2 regions of the Exiguobacterium sp. s130 genome follow, and region 2 is predicted to be linked to the other one. Evidence: a T-box and tRNA genes for the amino acid it is inferred to sense, from the RefSeq annotation. Region 2 holds a T-box; the other holds one or more tRNA genes.
The links. A T-box is a leader RNA that pairs with one kind of tRNA and senses whether it is charged. The one in region 2 lies ahead of alaS (alanine--tRNA ligase), so its partner is inferred to be a tRNA-Ala.
Positions count from the first base shown of each region.

Region 1: it has a tRNA-Ala gene. The T-box ahead of alaS (alanine--tRNA ligase) is inferred to sense a tRNA for this amino acid. The anticodon was not compared.

Region 1 is NZ_JACSNI010000001.1:7,046-16,200, reverse strand. Features, by position in the region: gene HZS85_RS00115 (hypothetical protein) at 1-93, opposite strand, end outside; gene HZS85_RS00110 (hypothetical protein) at 214-372, opposite strand; gene HZS85_RS00105 (S8 family serine peptidase) at 500-4,246, opposite strand; tRNA gene HZS85_RS00100 (tRNA-Ala) at 4,469-4,544, opposite strand; gene tatC (twin-arginine translocase subunit TatC) at 4,649-5,428, opposite strand; gene HZS85_RS00090 (twin-arginine translocase TatA/TatE family subunit) at 5,436-5,633, opposite strand; gene HZS85_RS00085 (redox-sensing transcriptional repressor Rex) at 5,633-6,292, opposite strand; gene HZS85_RS00080 (ATP-binding cassette domain-containing protein) at 6,460-8,361, shown strand; gene HZS85_RS00075 (hypothetical protein) at 8,361-8,783, shown strand; gene HZS85_RS00070 (flavin reductase family protein) at 8,929-9,155, opposite strand, start outside.
Region 2 is NZ_JACSNI010000001.1:711,164-720,318, reverse strand. Features, by position in the region: gene alaS (alanine--tRNA ligase) at 1-1,801, opposite strand, end outside; T-box leader at 1,859-2,069, opposite strand; gene recD2 (SF1B family DNA helicase RecD2) at 2,112-4,337, opposite strand; gene HZS85_RS03525 (VOC family protein) at 4,454-5,002, shown strand; gene HZS85_RS03520 (tetratricopeptide repeat protein) at 5,050-5,715, opposite strand; gene mnmA (tRNA 2-thiouridine(34) synthase MnmA) at 5,729-6,850, opposite strand; gene HZS85_RS03510 (cysteine desulfurase family protein) at 6,867-7,994, opposite strand; gene cymR (cysteine metabolism transcriptional regulator CymR) at 8,008-8,415, opposite strand; gene HZS85_RS03500 (replication-associated recombination protein A) at 8,476-9,155, shown strand, end outside.

The DNA.
Region 1 (9,155 bases), 700 kb from region 2:
CGCAAGCATGACCCACATGCCGGTCTGTGTCTTTTGGTGCATCTCTTCGTATAACGTCGCTAATGCTTTCGTTTGTGTATGTACGTGTTCCATGATCTCCCACCTCTCTATACTGTCATATACTTACATTTTACTGCATCGGTTTCATATCTAGTATGATTTTTTGAAAAAAAGATGTCTTGTCGCTTCGGACAAGACATCTTTCATTAGAGACTATGCACTAACCTGGATGATCAGATAGATGACACTATAGGCAACGATCGCGAGCGGTATCAATGCGACACCGATCAGCCAGCCGTTTTTGTCACGGATACCGAGATATAAGACGAGACACCCCACGATGAAGGCGATTAATGTCGTAAACGGATTCATGGTTGTTCCCCCTCTAATTGTTTCTGCTCTTAAATTTCCCGCTCCACTCGTCTCATAAACCCTTCATGGCGCTTCGATACACAACGAAAAGCCAGACGGATGTCCGCCTGGCTTGTTCAATGTTACCTTATTTTTTCGTGATGACGACTGTTTTCGTAACGACGTGTCCACCCAGATCCTTCAGTTTCAAGTTGTACGTGTTTTTTCCTTTTTTGAGCGTCACTTTTTTCGTGATCGTCTTTTTGAAGGCTTTCATGACGTACGGTTCTTTGAACGTCCGGCGGTATTCCGCGCTACCATTGAAGTCGAAGCGTAATTCGCTGTAGTTATCGCGAAGTACGATCTTCATCTCAGCTGTTTTTGTTTTACTTGAGACGGTTTTTGGTGCTGTGACACGAATCGTTGGTAATTCTGTGTCGATGATGACTTGACGGTTGAACGCCACACGATTCCCTTTTCCATCGTACGCTTCGACCTTGAATGACTTGACGCCATCCGTCGTGTACGTCACGTCATGGCTGAACGCATAGTTTTGTTGGGCTGCATCGAAACGCAGTTTAACAGTTTTTCCGTTGATCTTGAACGATTTGATACCTGACTCATCAGAGACATGACCCGCGATGTTGATGACTTTTGATGTTGCAAGACCAAGAGCGACCGGTGTATCGATTTGAACATTTGGTACGGCTTTATCAACGCCTGTCGTGTTGACGTCTTTTTTCACACTGTTTCCAGCATAGTCTTTGACGACGAAGGCAATCTTCGCGCGCTCCGGCAGATCCGTCAACGTGTACGCTTTTTCTGTTGCGGCAAGTGGTTGCTTTAAGACACTCTTGCCATTGACGAGGATATTGTATGACGCAACTCCTGTTCCTTGGTCGCCTGCTGTCCATGAAAGTGTTGATTTCGCAGCATTCCATTTCACAGTCGCTGCTGGCTTTTTCGTATCGACATAGACTGGGAAGAGATTCGTCTGCCATTTTGCGTTCGGATAATCGATCACCGATTTGACTTTGTAGTAGTAAAGACCATCTTTGACCGGTTTCCCGTTGATCGTTCCGTCCCAAGCAGCGCTTGTGACTGGTGTGTAGCCGTTCTCTGAACCGCTATCATAGTAGTTCTTGACGACGTCCGTTTGCATATCAAGCTTCTGAAGTGTTGTTTTATTCCGGTCAAGAATCGAATACTCGACTTTTTTCGCATTTCGAAGGAATGAGATGATCGGGAAAGCTTCATCTGCGCTACCGTCGTTGTTCGGTGAGAACGAGACTTTGTTCGCGACAACTTTTCCAGCGGCATTCGTACCAAGGAATTCGAAATCGTCCTTCACTTCAGTCGCTAGACCTGTCAATCCGTAGAACGTGTTGTTTTTATCGTACAATGGTGCATCTAAAATCGGAGCTTGATCCCATTTTCCTTTGAATCCAACATAAGGAACTGTCAGTTCTGGATTTTTGCTCTTCGTATCGACCAGACGGACGAATCCTTCGACGAAGTAGCCGTTTTTAAAGACTTGTTCAAGCGGAAGCTCGTTCGCCCAGTCAGTCGTGTTCTTCAAATCGACTGACACGCTGACTTTCGTTGAGCTCTTCGGATTAATCGAGACTGAACTCGCTTTCTTCGAGCCGACTGCAAATGAGATCGGGTATGTGCCTATGTTGGCATCTACCGTACCAATCGTTCCTTTTTTGAAGATTCCATTTGCTTCAAGGAAGTTCGATCCTTGTGCACCGAGATCTGATTGAACCGTTCCCGCTAGCTTATACGTCACTTTTTCATTGCTGTAGTTTTTTAAATCAAGCGTGAATGTGAACTTCTCGCCGACTTCCTTCAAGGATGCCTTGCCTTCACCTGACTTTGTCTCTGTGATGACGACTGGTGTCTTCATCGCAGCACGAAGATCCATCAGTCCAGCTCCCTCACGACGTGGGGAGTAGAAGTTGCCTGTTTTCAGTTCTGCGTTGTATTTTCCTTGATCGAGTTGCGGACGCGATGTATTCATCAAGATGTTTTTGGCGAGTTTAACGCGTGTTGCACCAGTGACTTTGAAGTCCTTCGCAATCCGTTGCATGACGAGTGCTGTTCCACCAGCGACGTGTGGTGCTGCCATCGATGTACCGCTCATGACGCCATACTCGTTATCATTAAGCGTCGAATAGATTTTCCCACCTGGTGCCGTGATTTCTGGCTTGAAGTCAAGGCTTGGCGTGACACCCCATGACGTGAAGTCAGACATTTGTCCTGCGACCGGGTTATCGGTTGAGACCGCTTTTCCGTCAAATGTCACTGCGATTGCCTTGCCTTCTTTTGCTTTTGCTTCGAGATCATTCCCGTCCGCGATGCTAAGCGTGACGAGTGGAATCGTCGGATTGTTGAGCGCCATGCTGACGTAATCCCCGTGATCGACTCGACCGCGGACGATGACACCTGCTGCCCCTTGCTTCTCAGCTTCTGCTTGGATCATACCGTAGTTGAAACCACCGTTACGCACGACGAAGACGACTTTCCCTTTGACGTCTTTACCTTCATAGTTCGAAGCTTGACCGTCACCGACATACACGACATCCTTCTTCTCTTTATCGAAGACGGCAATCGGATTCGGCGAATCTTGTTTTTGGTATGCCAAATAACCGGCATCCTGACCGTCGATCGTCAGCGCCATGCCTTCAAGCGTCAATTTCGTATTTTCGAGTGACGCGACTTGGAGCGCCTGGCTCGTCAATCCTGGTGCACCAACGACACCGATATCCGGGTTTGCTGTATATGGATTACCCGCACCATGACCTGCAAACGCCGAGTTACCAGCAGAGATCGCACACAAGATACCGTTGTTCATCGCGTTGACGATTGCGCGTTGTTCTGGAGCATCTGAATTGACGAACGATGCCGTCGAACCGAGACTCATGTTGATGACATCGGCTCCGAGTGCAATCGCATCATCGATCGCTTTAATGTAGATATCGCTGAATGTCGATGGCATTCCTGGATCGTTTCCGAAGACTTTCATCGCGAGGAGCTGTGTTTCCGGCGCGACCCCTTTGATACCACCGTTTGCTTCATCGCCGTTTGCTCCGACCGTACCTGCGACGTGCATCCCGTGCATCGATGCCCCCGCACCTAAGTCACGGATTTCGCTGTCGTGATCGGCATAGTTATAGCCGTACGGTACTTTTTCCGTGAAATACTTTCCTTTTAAACCTTTTGTTTCTTTCGCACTCTCGACCTTCGAAGAGGTTAAATCCACCTTTGTCTCTGGACTCAAGACCATGTCTTTGTGCGATGGATCAATCCCCGTATCGATGACCGCGACGACGGTTCCTTCCCCTTTAAAGCCATAGTCCTGCCACGTTTCCTTCGCATTGACCATGTCCTTGCTGTACAGCATGTCTGGCTTGGCACCTTTATCGACGGTTGGGCGCGCATATTCGTGCGCGATATGTACACTTTTGACTCCTTCGAGTTGTTTGATATCTTCGATGTCACCGAACTTCACTTCACCACTGAATCCATTGATGACGGTTGTGAAGCTTTCTTTATATGTAACAGGAATCGCCTTTTTAGCGATAGCTGACTTGACTGATTTTTGGACGCTGACGAGTCGATCCTTGATCGATTCCTTTTCGGCATTGCTCAATGTGCTATACCGCTTGTTTTGAGATTGGGCGATTTGAATCGCCGGTTTTTGTTCCATCTCGATGACGACTCGGACTTTATCCGATTGTTTGTAGTTCTTTTCTTGTCCCGATTTCTTCAGTGAGAGCGCCTGCGGTTTTTGACCCGTCGCTTTGTCTTGCGAGGACAGTGCACCTTGCGCACTGACTAGATTGGAAGACGTCATTAAGACGGCTGCCATAAGTGCAATCTTCTTCTTCATGCGTTCGTTTCCCCTTTTCTGTAAAACCATAGTAGTAATACTAATAAAACAGTTTAACGAAAATTCTGTATTTTTAGTTTAATGAAGTTAATGGAAATAAACAATTTATATTTGTCTATTTTTTTAATTTTTTTCTTTTTGGTGACATTTTATATTTGGAAGGAATTTAACTGGGAACATAAAAAAACTCCTCGAGCACTCGAGGAGTTGAACGTATGAACTTGGTGGAGACTATCGGGATCGAACCGACGACCTTTTGGCTGCCAGCCAAACGCTCTCCCAGCTGAGCTAAGCCCCCATGAATTATCTTCAGTATACGCATCGCTAACTGCTTTATCAATATAAACATAACGCTTTCATAAAAAAGAATTCCTCCCGAAATGGCTGGAAGGAATTCACGATTCATTTATTCAATTCACGCATCAAATCCGCCTGTCGTTCAAGCTCTGCCTGTTGCTCGAGGATCAAGACCTTTTTATACGTCCGCGCGGAAATCAAGATACTGATTTCATAGAGAACGAACAACGGCACTGAGATCATCAAGTGTGACGTCACGTCCGGCGGTGCGATCAATGCCGCAACGACGAACAGCGCGAAATACGCATATTTTCGATTCTTTCGCATGAAATATGGCGTCACAAGACCAAGACGTGTCAGGAACATCGTCACGACCGGCAATTGGAAGAGAAGACCAAACGGCATCGTCAACCGGATCAAGAAACTGAAGTAGTTTTCGACCCCGATGACTTGCTCGATCCCCAATTCTTTCCCGAGATCCGTTGAGACTTCGAGCAAGAAGGGAAGCAACCAGAAATACGAGAAGGCTACACCAGCCAAAAATAGAAAGAAGATGACTGGAATATACGTCAGTGTTGCTTTTTGTTCCTTTTCATAAAGCCCTGGTCGGACAAATGCCCACAGTTGATACATCCAGAACGGTGACGCTAAAATCAGCGCGATGATGAACGCAAGATTCAAATACAACATTAAAGGATCGGCGACGTTGAAGGCATTTAATCCGATACCGAGCTCTTTTAAGTCCGCTTGCAGAAAACGGACGAGCGGTCGAACGAGCGGAAATGCGACAGCGAACAGGACGACGACGATGAGGAGCGACCAGACAATCCGCTTACGCAGTTCGTCTAGGTGCGACGTCATGCTTTGTTCTTGATCAACCGTCATGATTCAATCACTTCTCTTTCGGTTCGTCCTTTTTATCGTCGTCCATGATGCCGTTCGTGGCATTCTTGAACTCTTTCAATGTTTGACCGGCAGCACGACCGAATTCCGGCAACTTCTTCGGTCCGAAGATGATCAACGCGACGACAGCAATTAATCCGATACTCGCAGGTCCGATACCTAACGTGAGCGGGATAAGGTTTTCCATTATAATTTCACTCCTTCAGCTGATTGCGAATAATGCTTCATGAAATAAACTAACGACTGCAACTCGATCGATAAATCGATGTGATGAACCCGAACGCTCGCTGGCACGTTCAACCGTGCAGGCGTAAAGTTCAGAATGCCTGTCACACCATACTCGACTAACTCATCCGCTACTGACTGTGCGAACTGGGATGGAACCGTCAAGATGGCGACATCGACCTGATTCGCTTCGATTTGTTCTTTCATGTCCGAAACATGATAGATTGGAACGTCATGCGTCGTTGTTCCGACCTTCTCTTCGTCCGCATCAAACGCAACGACTATCCGAGTACTATTATTCTTTAAAAAGTTATAATTTGCAAACGCTGTTCCGAGATGACCGACCCCGATTAAGGCAACATTCGTCACCTCATCTTGATTCAAGGTTTTGCGGAAAAACGTTAAGAGATGTTGAACGTTATATCCATACCCCTTCTTCCCTAGTGCCCCAAAGTAGGAAAAATCGCGACGAATCGTTGCTGAATCAACCTTCACCGCCTCGCTTAACTCAGCAGAAGAGACGCGGAGCTTGCCTGAATTGTATAAACTTTGGATGAAGCGATAATATAGCGGCAACCGTTTTGCTGTCGCTTGTGGAATTTTTGTGTCTGATCCATTCATCCTGCAGTTCCCCCTTCGGCCACATCCATCGTGGCACCCAAATCTTTGCAAAAAGCTTTCTACTCTCCTTGATTGTAAACCACTTCACATAGAGTCACAAATAATATATTCCGCAGGACCTCGCGCTTTTGTTCGTGATAGACTAAAGGGTGGAAGGATGGATGGAAATGATACTCTTACAAGTCAACCAACTCTCGAAATCATTCGGCGTCGAGCCGATTTTAGAAAATATCAAATTGGAAGTACAAGAGCGCGACCGAATTGCGCTCGTCGGTCGAAATGGTGCCGGTAAATCAACCTTGCTCAAAATCATCGCTGGTGAACTCAGTCATGACTCGGGCGATATCATGAAAGGTAAAGATGTCAAAATCGGCTATCTCGCGCAAGACAGTGGTCTCGAATCGAATGAGACGATCTGGAACGAGATGCTGACCGTCTTTGAACATCTGCAAGAACAAGAACGGACACTGCGCCGGATGGAAATCGAGATGGGCATGGAGCACATCTTGAACGACCCGGTCGCTTACGATCGACTTCTGAAGACGTACGATCAAGCACAACATGACTTCTCAGAAGCAGGTGGTTATCAGTTCGAAGCGAATATTCGCTCCGTCCTGCACGGCATGCGCTTTTATCCAGACGATTACTCACGCCGGATCCAGACATTGTCCGGAGGTCAACGGACACGGCTCGCCTTAGCGAAGATGCTCCTGCAAGCACCAGAGCTTCTCATTCTCGATGAACCGACGAACCATCTGGATATCGATACGCTCGCTTGGCTTGAAAGTTACCTCGGTGGTTATCGTGGTGCCGTTCTGATCGTCTCGCACGATCGGTACTTCCTCGATCAAGTCGTCAATGTCGTCTATGAGCTCTCTCGTAATGTCTGTCGTAAGTTCACGGGGAACTATACGAAGTACCTCGAGCAAAAAGCGGCATTGTACGATCAAGAAATGAAACAGTTCGAACAGCAGCAAGAAGAAATCGCGAAGATGCAGGATTTCATTCAACGAAACATCGCTCGGGCGACAACGACAAAGCGTGCTCAAAGCGTTCGAAAACGGCTCGAGAAGGTGGACCGGCTCGACCGACCAGATGGAGATGAACGCAGTACGGTCCTCTCCTTCCCAATCGAAAAACAGAGCGGGAATGACGTTCTTCAAGTCAATCAATTGGCAATCGGTTACGAAGAAGCTGTCTCAAAAGACATCACGTTTCGCTTGCAACGCGGCGAATCACTGGCACTCGTCGGACCGAACGGAATCGGGAAGTCGACGCTCTTAAAAGTCCTCGTCGGTCGTTTACGTCCTCTCTTCGGTGATTTCCGTTTTGGCACCGGCGTCTCGATCGGGTATTACGATCAAGAGCAAGCAGAACTCAATGACCGGAATCGTGTCATCGATGAGATTTGGAACGAATGGCCACTGATGCGCGAACAAGAAGTCCGTTCTGTGCTCGGACAATTCCTGTTCAGCGGCGACGATGTCTTCAAGATTGTCCATGAATTGTCCGGTGGCGAACGCGGACGTCTCGCGCTCGCAAAACTGAAACTCCGGAAGACGAACGTCCTCATCCTTGACGAGCCAACGAACCACTTGGATCTGGATTCGAAGATGGTCCTTGAGAACGCTCTCGTCGACTATGAAGGTACGCTACTCTTCGTTTCCCATGACCGGTACTTCATCGATCGGATCGCGACACGCGTCATCGAGATGAGTGAAGCTGGTGTGACAGAATACCTCGGCGATTATTCGTACTACACAGAGAAGAAGGCTGAACAAGAAGAAATCGCTCGCCTTGAAGCCGAAGAGGCAAAAGCGGCAAAAGTCACGGCATCGAAGACGATCGACAAAGAAGCACAGAAAGAAGAAAAAAAACGCCGTCAGCAAATCGAACAACTCGAACAAGATATTGAACGGCTCGAACAGCGTTCAGCGGAAATCGAACAGTTGCTTTGCGAACCGGAAGTTTTTAATGATATTCCAAAAGCGACAGCGTTATCTGCGGAACGAGACCAGATCGATGTCGATCTACTTGAATTGATGGAACGATGGGAGAACCAACACTGATGCGAACGAAAAGCTTTTTCATCAACCTGATTCAAGGACTGTTATCCGGTATTCTTTATTTCGTTCCGATGTATGCGGACTACGTGTCCGCCTTCATCCGCCCGGATGCCTTTAATGCTGCTCTTCCTTTGTTCCTTCTGATTTCTTGCATGATCGGACTTGTCATCCAGACATGGAGCGGTCTTCTCGTCAGTCTACTCTCTGGACTATGTTGTACGCTTCTAACGACACAACTGTTCGTCGAACTCAATGATCCATTGATCATATCCTATTATGGTAGCGTCACTCCCTTGACTGCCTTTTTGATCAGTTGTGTCGGGGTTTGGGCGCTGGCAATCATTTTTTATTTGCTCGATGGTTATCAGTATAGTAAACGTCACGGACTCGAAGGTTCTTCAAACGAAATCGATCCACAACCTTGAAGTCCGATCGATGAACTAGATACGCGATATGAAAAAAGGAGTGGAGATTCCGGTAGCTAGACCGGTCTCTCCACTCCTTTTTATTTAAATCGAAACGTTCGTCGTCAACATGGATCGTACACTGAATCAAGCATTCACACTTCTATCATTTTGTCGGTCGAGCAATCGTAAACGTTTTCCCGATCGTCGCATAATCATTTCCCGCTAAGCGAGCGATAGCCTTCAATCCTGCCGCATCGATCCGGAACGACTCGACGAGTTCATCCGCGACGTGATAGCGCAGTACTTCCCCGATCAAAAGATCGGCACCTTCTAGCTCGACATGTTGCGTTAAGCGCATCTCGAACCGGATTTTCGCTTCCGCGATTCCGG
Region 2 (9,155 bases):
CGAAGCGGAGACGTTCTGGAGAAACAAGTGATCCCGCTTGGTTGACGTGTGTTCCGAGCGTGTCTTTCAATGCTTTATGAAGCAAGTGTGTTGCTGTATGGTTTTTCGTGACGGCTTTACGTTCTGCTGCTTCGACGTTTGCAACGACATCCGCCGCTTCCGTTGCGATTCCTGTACGGACGATGACCGTATGCAAGTTTTGACCGTTTGGTGCCTTTTGAACATCTTTGACATCAAGAACGAAGTCTTTGCCTTCGATTGTTCCTGTATCCGCTACTTCACCACCACTTTCAGCGTAGAACGGCGTGATATCGAGAATGACTTGCGCTTCTTCACCAGCAGCCACTTCTGTGACTCGTTCTCCATCATGCAACAATGCGATGATTTTTGCATCCGCCTTAAGGTCGGTATAGCCGACGAACGTACTTTTATCTTTTAGTGTCGAGAGGACTTCCGATTGTTGTTGCATCGAACCGCTCTCTTCACGTGCTGCCCGCGCACGTTGACGTTGTGCGTCCATCGCTTGTTTGAAGCCTTCTTCATCAACAGACATCTGATGATCTTCCGCATACTCAACTGTCAATTCGAGTGGGAAACCATACGTGTCATACAGACGGAACGCATCTTCGCCACTGATGACATGCTCACCGTTTGCCTTAGACGTCTGAGCGACCGTGTTCAAGATTGCAAGACCGTCATGAAGCGTCTCATGGAAACGTTCTTCTTCGTTTTTAATGACGCGTTTGATGAAGTCCGCTTTTTCCGGAACTTGTGGGTAGAAGTCAACCATGACGTTCCCGACCGTATCAACGAGTTCATACATGAACGGACGTTCGATCCCAAGCATCTTCGCATAACGAACCGCACGGCGTAGTAAACGACGAAGGACATATCCACGTCCTTCATTCGAAGGAAGAGCCCCATCACCGATCGCGAATGATACAGTACGGATGTGGTCTGCGATGACTTTGAATGCTACATCAAGTTTCGAATCATCACGGTATATCTTGCCGCTGATTTCTTCTGTCTTATGAATGATCGGCATGAACAGATCCGTATCGAAGTTCGTCGGCACGTCCTGCATGACACACGCCATCCGTTCGAGTCCCATCCCAGTATCGATGTTTTTACGCGGAAGTTCCGTGTAGTTGCCGTGTCCGTCGTGGTTGTACTGACTGAAGACGATATTCCAGATCTCGAGATAGCGTTCGTTTTCGCCACCTGGATAAAGTTCTGAATCGTTCGGATCGTCTCCGAAAGCTGGACCACGATCGAAGAAGATTTCCGTATTCGGACCAGATGGACCTTCACCGATTTCCCAGAAGTTATCTTCAAGCGGAATGATCCGCTCAGCCGGTACGCCGAGTTCAAGCCAGATTTGACGCGCTGCATCATCTTCCGGATGAATCGTGACCGAAAGACGTTCTGGGTCAAGACCGTACCAGTCATCACTCGTCAAGAGTTCCCAACCCCATTTGATTGCATCTTCACGGAAGTAATCACCGACAGAGAAGTTTCCGAGCATCTCGAAGAACGTATGGTGACGCGCTGTTTTCCCGACGTTTTCGATATCGTTCGTCCGGATTGATTTTTGTGCGTTGACGATACGTGGATTATCAGGAATGACACGACCATCAAAATATTTCTTGAGTGTTGCAACACCCGAGTTGATCCACAAGAGCGATGGATCCTCGACCGGCACGAGTGAAGCACTCGGTTCGATCGCATGCCCTTTGCTTTGGAAGAAATCAAGATACATCTGACGGATTTGTGCACCCGTTAATGGTTTTAGAGCTTTCATGAACAGTTACCTCCATTGGTTTTATTTGGACGCAAAAAAACGATGCTTTCATCCCTGAAAAGGGACGAAAGCATCGCTTCCGTGGTACCACCCTCGTTCGTAAGCAACCTATTGCCTACCTCGAACATCTGATAACGGGGATGACCCGCAGGTGTTTACACCCGACTCCGGAAGGAGCTTCAAAGGGACTCGAGAAAGTGATTGCAGCAGACTCACTTCTCTCTGGACTCGAGTTTTCCTTTTACTTATCTTCCATCAACGTGTTACGTCCATTCATCTATCGTGATTATTACCTATCGAACAGCATCCGTCAAGTCTTTGTCACCCCACCGAGTCGTTCGATCAATCGTGTTCGGCGCCGGGGTTCCTCTTCTTGCGACGCTTTATGGAACGCACGCGGATCACCGAATAATAACAAACTCGATTTTGCCCGAGTAACTGCCGTATAAATTAAATTTCGGGAATGTTTGAACGCCCCCGTGAAATAGACCGGCATCAAGACGATCGGAAACTCAGATCCTTGCGCTTTATGGATCGTAATCGCATAGGCGTGCGTGAATTGATCCCAGTCACTCCGGTTGTACTCGACTTCCGTCTGATCGAACCGGGCGATGATCTTATCGACTTTATCGACATTCTCTTTAGCGAAGAAGATATTGACGATTTCGCCGATATCTCCGTTATAGACGTTTTCTTCCGCATTGTTGACGAGCTGGAGAATCTTGTCTCCGGTCCGGTAAATCCGCGTTCCTTGTTTGACTTCTCGTTTCTTCGGTTCCTCCGGGTTATAGACGCGTTGCAAGGCGACATTCAATTCGTCGATCCCGACCTGACCCCGGTAGGTCGGCGCGAGGACCTGGACATCGAATTTCGAGTAGCCTTTTGCGAGTGCTTTTTCCGCGAAGGCCGAGATGCCCCGTAACGTCTCTTGCGGAGACGCAGTATAGAAGCGGCGATCCGCAAGTGGTGATAACAAATCAGCAGACGTCGTCCGGTTCTTCAAATCGTGCGCAAGACGCAATATCGAAGAATCTTCTGCTTGACGATGGACGACGTTCAAACGGACGACGGGAATTCCTTCCGTATCCATCAAGTCTGCCAGCACCTGTCCTGGACCGACGGATGGCAATTGATCGCGGTCACCGACGAACAAGATCTTCATGCCATTCGGGACGGCGCGAAGCAAACTCGATAACAAGTAGATATCAATCATCGACGATTCATCGATGATCAGTACTTTTCCCGTGATCGGCTGATCCTCATTCAGTTGAAAGTTCGTTCCATCATACTTTAAGAGACGGTGAATCGTCATCGCCGGTACATCTGTTGCTTCCGATAGACGTTTAGCGGCACGTCCCGTCGGTGCAACAAGGACGTATGGATAGACCTCTCCTGTCTTGACGCGACTCTTCTCAAGCGGCCAGTCATGAATTTCTTGCAACGCATGCAAAATTCCCTTGATGACAGTCGTCTTACCGGTACCCGGTCCACCAGTCAAGACCATCAGCGGCGCTTTGACCGCTAACTCGATCGCTTCTCGCTGTTGCACGGCATATTCCATGCCGAACTGTTCTTCGAGGTGCCCGATTGCTTCAAGAATCGTCGCGACATCGACTTCCTGTTCGGCACCGTTTGCCATGACGCGTGCTAGCTCCTTCGCCGCGCGGACTTCCGCATAAAAGATCGTCGGTAAATACAAGCAACCTTCTTCAAGCTTGACCTTATCTTCAGCGAGCAACAGTTCGATCGCTTTTTCCAGCCGCTCTCCCGGATCTTCCCCTAGCAGACGGGGTGCCCGTTGCAACAGAGAGTCAACCGTCGCGAAGGCATGTCCCTCGCCCGCTTCTTGTTCTAATATATGCATGATCGAAGCAGCGACACGCTCTGGATGTAGCCCGACGAGTCCGAGGTGCGCGGCAATATGATCGGCTGTCTTAAAGCCGATCCCGTTTACTTCATACATCAAGGAATACGGATTCTCCCGAATCCGTGCCATGGCGTCGCCCTCGTACGCGGCATAGATCTTTGCCGCTAGCTTCGGTGTGACATCAAACGGTGCTAAGAACAGCATCAACTGATCGACACCGTATAACGTGGCGAGTCGATTCAATATGATGTCGGCTTGTTTTTGTTTCAACCCAGGCACCTGATTCAGTACCCGTTCATCTTTCAAAATGAGATCCACTGCGTCTTCTCCGAGAGCATCGACGATATTTTTCGCTGTCTTCGGACCAATGCCGGTGAACGAACCATTCGTCAAGAAGCGGATCGTCGCATGTTTGGTCATCGGAACCGATCGACGAATCAGCTCCGCCTTCAGTTGTTTTCCGAATCGGGGATGATCGACGAGACGACCGAATGCTTGATACGTCCCTCCGAGTTCGATTCCGACTCCTGTACCCGTAATGACGAGCTCGGTCTCTTTTAATTCAAAGTTCTTTTCTTTGACGGCGACCAGTACAATGGAGTGTGCTTCCTCTTCAGAAGAAAAGAGCACACGTTTGACGCGCCCGACTACTTGATGGGGGTGCTCCATCACTCCACCTTCTTTCTCTCTTTTTCATTCGCTGCTTTCATCATAGCATTCGTTTACCGGATTTTAAATCAGGGAAAGATAACGTGAAACATTTCGTTAAGAGGAGGAGTTCAAGGATGGCACGTTTACCGATTGCAGGATTGTGTGAGTTAGTACTTGAAGTCGAGGATATGGATCGCGCCCTTGGCTTTTGGAATGGGACACTTGGTATTCCGATTGTCGAGCAATGGGCACCTGAGGATGCTGAGCCGAGCAAAGAACAATCTAAACAAGATGGGGTCTGGGCAACGTGGCTCTACATTGGCGGCAACACCCGACTCGGTCTTTGGCTGAAACGGGACTTCACGATGGAAGAACGAACCGTTAAACATTTACCGGTCTCCGAATGGGATACGTTGTACGATGAAGGCGGAGTCCATGTCCACTGTGCCTTTTACGTTGAGAAGGACGAGTTCCAGCAAGCCTTAAATCAGCTTCGGGAAGCTTCAATCACCGTGAAGCTAAGAGAATGGGATGAACAGGAGACCTCGAACCAAAAAGAGTATTCCGCTTATTTCAAGGATACAGAAAATAACGTCATCGAACTGTATACGAAAAACATGGATGAAGCCTATGAAGACTTTTCCGGACCTCCGCTTCGTGTCATCCGTGAAGTCGGGAATTAAATACCATACAAAAAAGACGACTCCGCCTGGAATCGTCTTTTTTTAGATCAATCTGCTTGTTTTAATAACGCATCCATCTTCGCTTTTGCATCTCGTGCAAGCGCGTGTTCCGGCTGATAGGCAAGAACGGCTTCAAGTTCTGCATAACAGGCTTCCTGTTGACCGAGGAAGGCAAGAGCAATCGCATAATTGTATCGTGCATCTGTATGCGTTTCGTCAAGCATCAAGACATGCTCGAACATCTCGACCGCTTCTTCCAACTTCTCGTTTTGCGCTAAGGCAAGTCCGTATTGGAACGCGACCTCGATATCGACACCGTTTAGTTCTGACGCGCGTTGTAAACGAGGTAAGCCGCGGACTGGATCACCGAGTTTTTGATACGTCATCCCTAGCATGAAATGGAGATCCGCGTCGTCAAGTCCGTACAATAACGCCGCGCGCAATGATTCCTCTGCTTCGACGAGTTTGTCGGCAGCAAAGAACAAGGCACCTTTCGCATAATAGGCACTCGCAAACGTATTATCAATCATCAGTGCCCGGTCATAAAAACGGAGGGCACGATCAGCGTCGTTCATCGATTGGAGTAATGTTCCAAGATTGACGTATGCTGTCGGATCTTTTGGGTTTTCTTCGATCGCATCATTAAAAGCTTGCGCTGCTAATTCATAATTTCCAGCTTCTAGATGCCGGAACCCTACTTCATTATAGTTCATCTTCTTTTGCTCCTTACGCTAAATAAGCGAGGCGTTCGCCTGCTTTATAGGCTGCATCGATTGTGGCACCACCGAGGCAGATGTCTCCATCATAGAACACGACCGCTTGTCCTGGTGTGATCGCCCGTTGACGTTCGTCAAACGAAACATCGAGTCCACCTTCAAGGACACGAACCGTGACGGCTGTGTCTTGTTGACGGTAACGGAATTTCGCTGTGCAACGGAATGTCTCACCGACTGGACGTTCAGATGTCCAACTGACATCTGAAGCAAGTAATCCTTCCGAATACAATAATTCGTTATGGAATCCTTGATCGACATAGAGAATGTTCTCTTTTAGGTTTTTTCCGACGACGAACCAAGGTTCTCCGTCGCCACCGATACCAAGCCCGTGGCGTTGCCCCATCGTATAGTACATCAATCCATCGTGACGACCCATGACGTTGCCGTCAAGCGTCCGCATCTCACCGGGTTGTGCCGGTAGGTATTGACCGAGGAACTGTTTAAAATTCCGCTCGCCAATGAAGCAAATACCGGTCGAGTCTTTTTTCTTAGCTGTTGCAAGGTTCGCTTCTTCTGCGATCCGGCGCACTTCTGATTTTTCCATGTGACCGATTGGGAACATCGCCTTCGCGATTTGCTCTTGCGACAATTGATTCAAGAAATACGTTTGATCCTTGTTTGTATCGACACCACGAAGCAATTTATGTTCTCCATCTTCATAGACAGCACGTGCATAATGACCTGTCGCGACGAAATCGGCACCAAGACGCATCGCGTGATCGAGGAAGGCTTTGAACTTGATTTCCTTGTTACACATGACGTCTGGATTCGGTGTCCGACCGAGTTTATATTCATCGAGGAAGTATGTGAAGACCTTATCCCAGTACTCTTTTTCAAAATTGACCGCATAATACGGAATGCCGATTTGATTGGCTACGGCGATGACGTCTTCATAATCTTCCGTCGCCGTACAAAAGCCGTTCTCATCCGTGTCATCCCAGTTTTTCATGAAGATCCCGATGACGTTATAGCCTTGCTCTTTTAATAAATGAGCCGTCACAGACGAATCGACACCGCCCGACATCCCAACGACGACTGTCGTTTCACTCGGGGCTTTCGCTCGTGTATTCATTCATTTCACCTCTTAGTTAATTCTGAAACGATTTTACGACATCTTGCAAGGCTTGTGCGAGTAGTTCGACTTGCGCGAGCTCATTTCCGTGACCAAAACTGATCCGAACCGATGCCCGTGTCCGTTCATCTTCACCATACATCGCCGACAAGACATGCGAAGGCTCGACGGATCCTGCCGTACATGCACTCCCGCTCGATACCGCCATCTGGCGCATATCAAGCATGATCAAGAACGGTTCGATTTCAATTTGCGGGAAGTAAAGATTGAGGACATTCGGCAATCCTTCAACACCGTTGACTTCGTAAGTGACGCCACTTTCATCCAAGCGTGTTAGCAAAACGCTACGCAGTTGTTTGATGTGGTCCTGCTGTTGATCGCGCTCTGCGATCATCAGTTCGAGCGCTTTCGCTAAACCGACGATTCCCGGTACGTTCTCCGTACCAGCGCGACGCTTGCGTTCCTGTTCTCCGCCATACGTCTGCGTCGCTAATTTCACACCTGTCCGTACATATAATAGCCCGATTCCTTTTGGACCATTGATTTTATGACCAGACGCGGATAAAAGATCGACCTGTAACGCTTCGACATCGATTGCTTGTTTTCCGAACACTTGCACCGCGTCCGTATGGAACAAAATACCGCGTTCCCGTAAGAATTGACCAATTGCCGCAATCGGCTGGATCGTCCCGACTTCATTGTTGCCGAACATGATCGAGACGAGTGTCGTATCTTCCCGGACAGCTTCTTGCAAGGCATCCAATGAGACGACGCCTGTCGTTGGTACATCAAGATACGTGACGTCATAGCCTTGTTTTTCGAGCTCTTCGAAGGCGCGGAGCACGGCATGATGCTCAAAACGTGTCGTAATGAGATGACGTCCTTTTTCACGCGCTGCCTCTGCCGCACCGAAGATGGCATAGTTATCCGACTCCGTTCCACCACTCGTGAAAATCAGTTCGGTTGGTTTCGCGTTCAATTCTTGTGCGATCTGCCGACGTGCGTTGTCGATCGCTGCCCGAGCAGACCGACCAGCCGCATGGACACTCGATGGGTTACCATACTGTTCGAGCAAATAAGGCGTCATCGCCTCAAGGACTTCCGGACGCATCGGCGTCGTCGCCGAATGGTCAAAGTAATTCATTCGTTTTCACCTCTCAAATATAGAACATGTATCCTGTATCGTCTTCTTCCGCTAAGTCTTGTAGCGTCGTTGAATCGAGTACTTGATCGACTGCTTGTTGGATTTTATCCCACAGTTTGCGTTTCGTGACCTCGTCACACGCATCACCTTCAACGACGACGAGTGGTCCTTCAAGTAAGCGGATGATTTCACCCGCCGTGATGTTTTGCGCTTCACGACCGAGCTTATATCCGCCATAAGCGCCGCGGACGCTTTTGACGAGACCACCATTACGAAGTGGTGCGATCAATTGCTCGAGGTAGTGTTCAGATAAGTCATACATCTGCGCGATTTTCTTTAAGGACAATGGTTTAGATTCAGCTTCTTTCGCGAGTGCGATCATGATCGTCAGACCATATCGCCCTTTCGTCGAGATTTTCATCATGCGAAGGATCATCCTTTCTAGTATAGTAGTAGCTAAAAGTAGAAGGAGCGTATGTGTATGGCACATTTATTTGAATCCCAGTCTCCTGCCGGACCGCTCGCGAATCGAATGCGTCCGCAGAATCTGGATGAAATCGTCGGACAACGTCATCTGATTGGAGAGACAACGCTCCTGCGGCGTGCCATCTTAGCCGATCGTCTCGGAACCGTCATTTTTTACGGTCCACCCGGTACCGGTAAGACGACGCTCGCACGTGTCATCTCCAGTTATACGAAATCAGCATTCGAACAATTGAATGCGGTCACGGCGAAACTGGAACAATTACGTGAGATTCTAAAAGCAGCCGAAGCTCGTCTTCAGTTCGAGGATCAAAAAACGATCCTTTTTCTCGATGAGATCCATCGGTTCAATAAGATGCAGCAAGACGCCTTACTGCCAGCGCTTGAAGCGGGTACGATCACATTGATCGGGGCGACGACGGAAAATCCGAGTTTTGAGGTCAACGCCGCTCTCTTATCGCGGGCAACAGTCTTTCGTTTTGAACCCCCGACGGTAGATGATTTACGGATCGTCCTCGATCGGACCCTGAAGGACACGGAGCGTGGTCTTGGCAAATATCCAATCACGATCACGGATGAAGCAATCGATCATTACGTCAAGTTGTCAGACGGCGACTACCGGGCATTATTGAATGCGCTCGAACTCGCCGTCTTGACGACACCGGAAATCGATGGTCA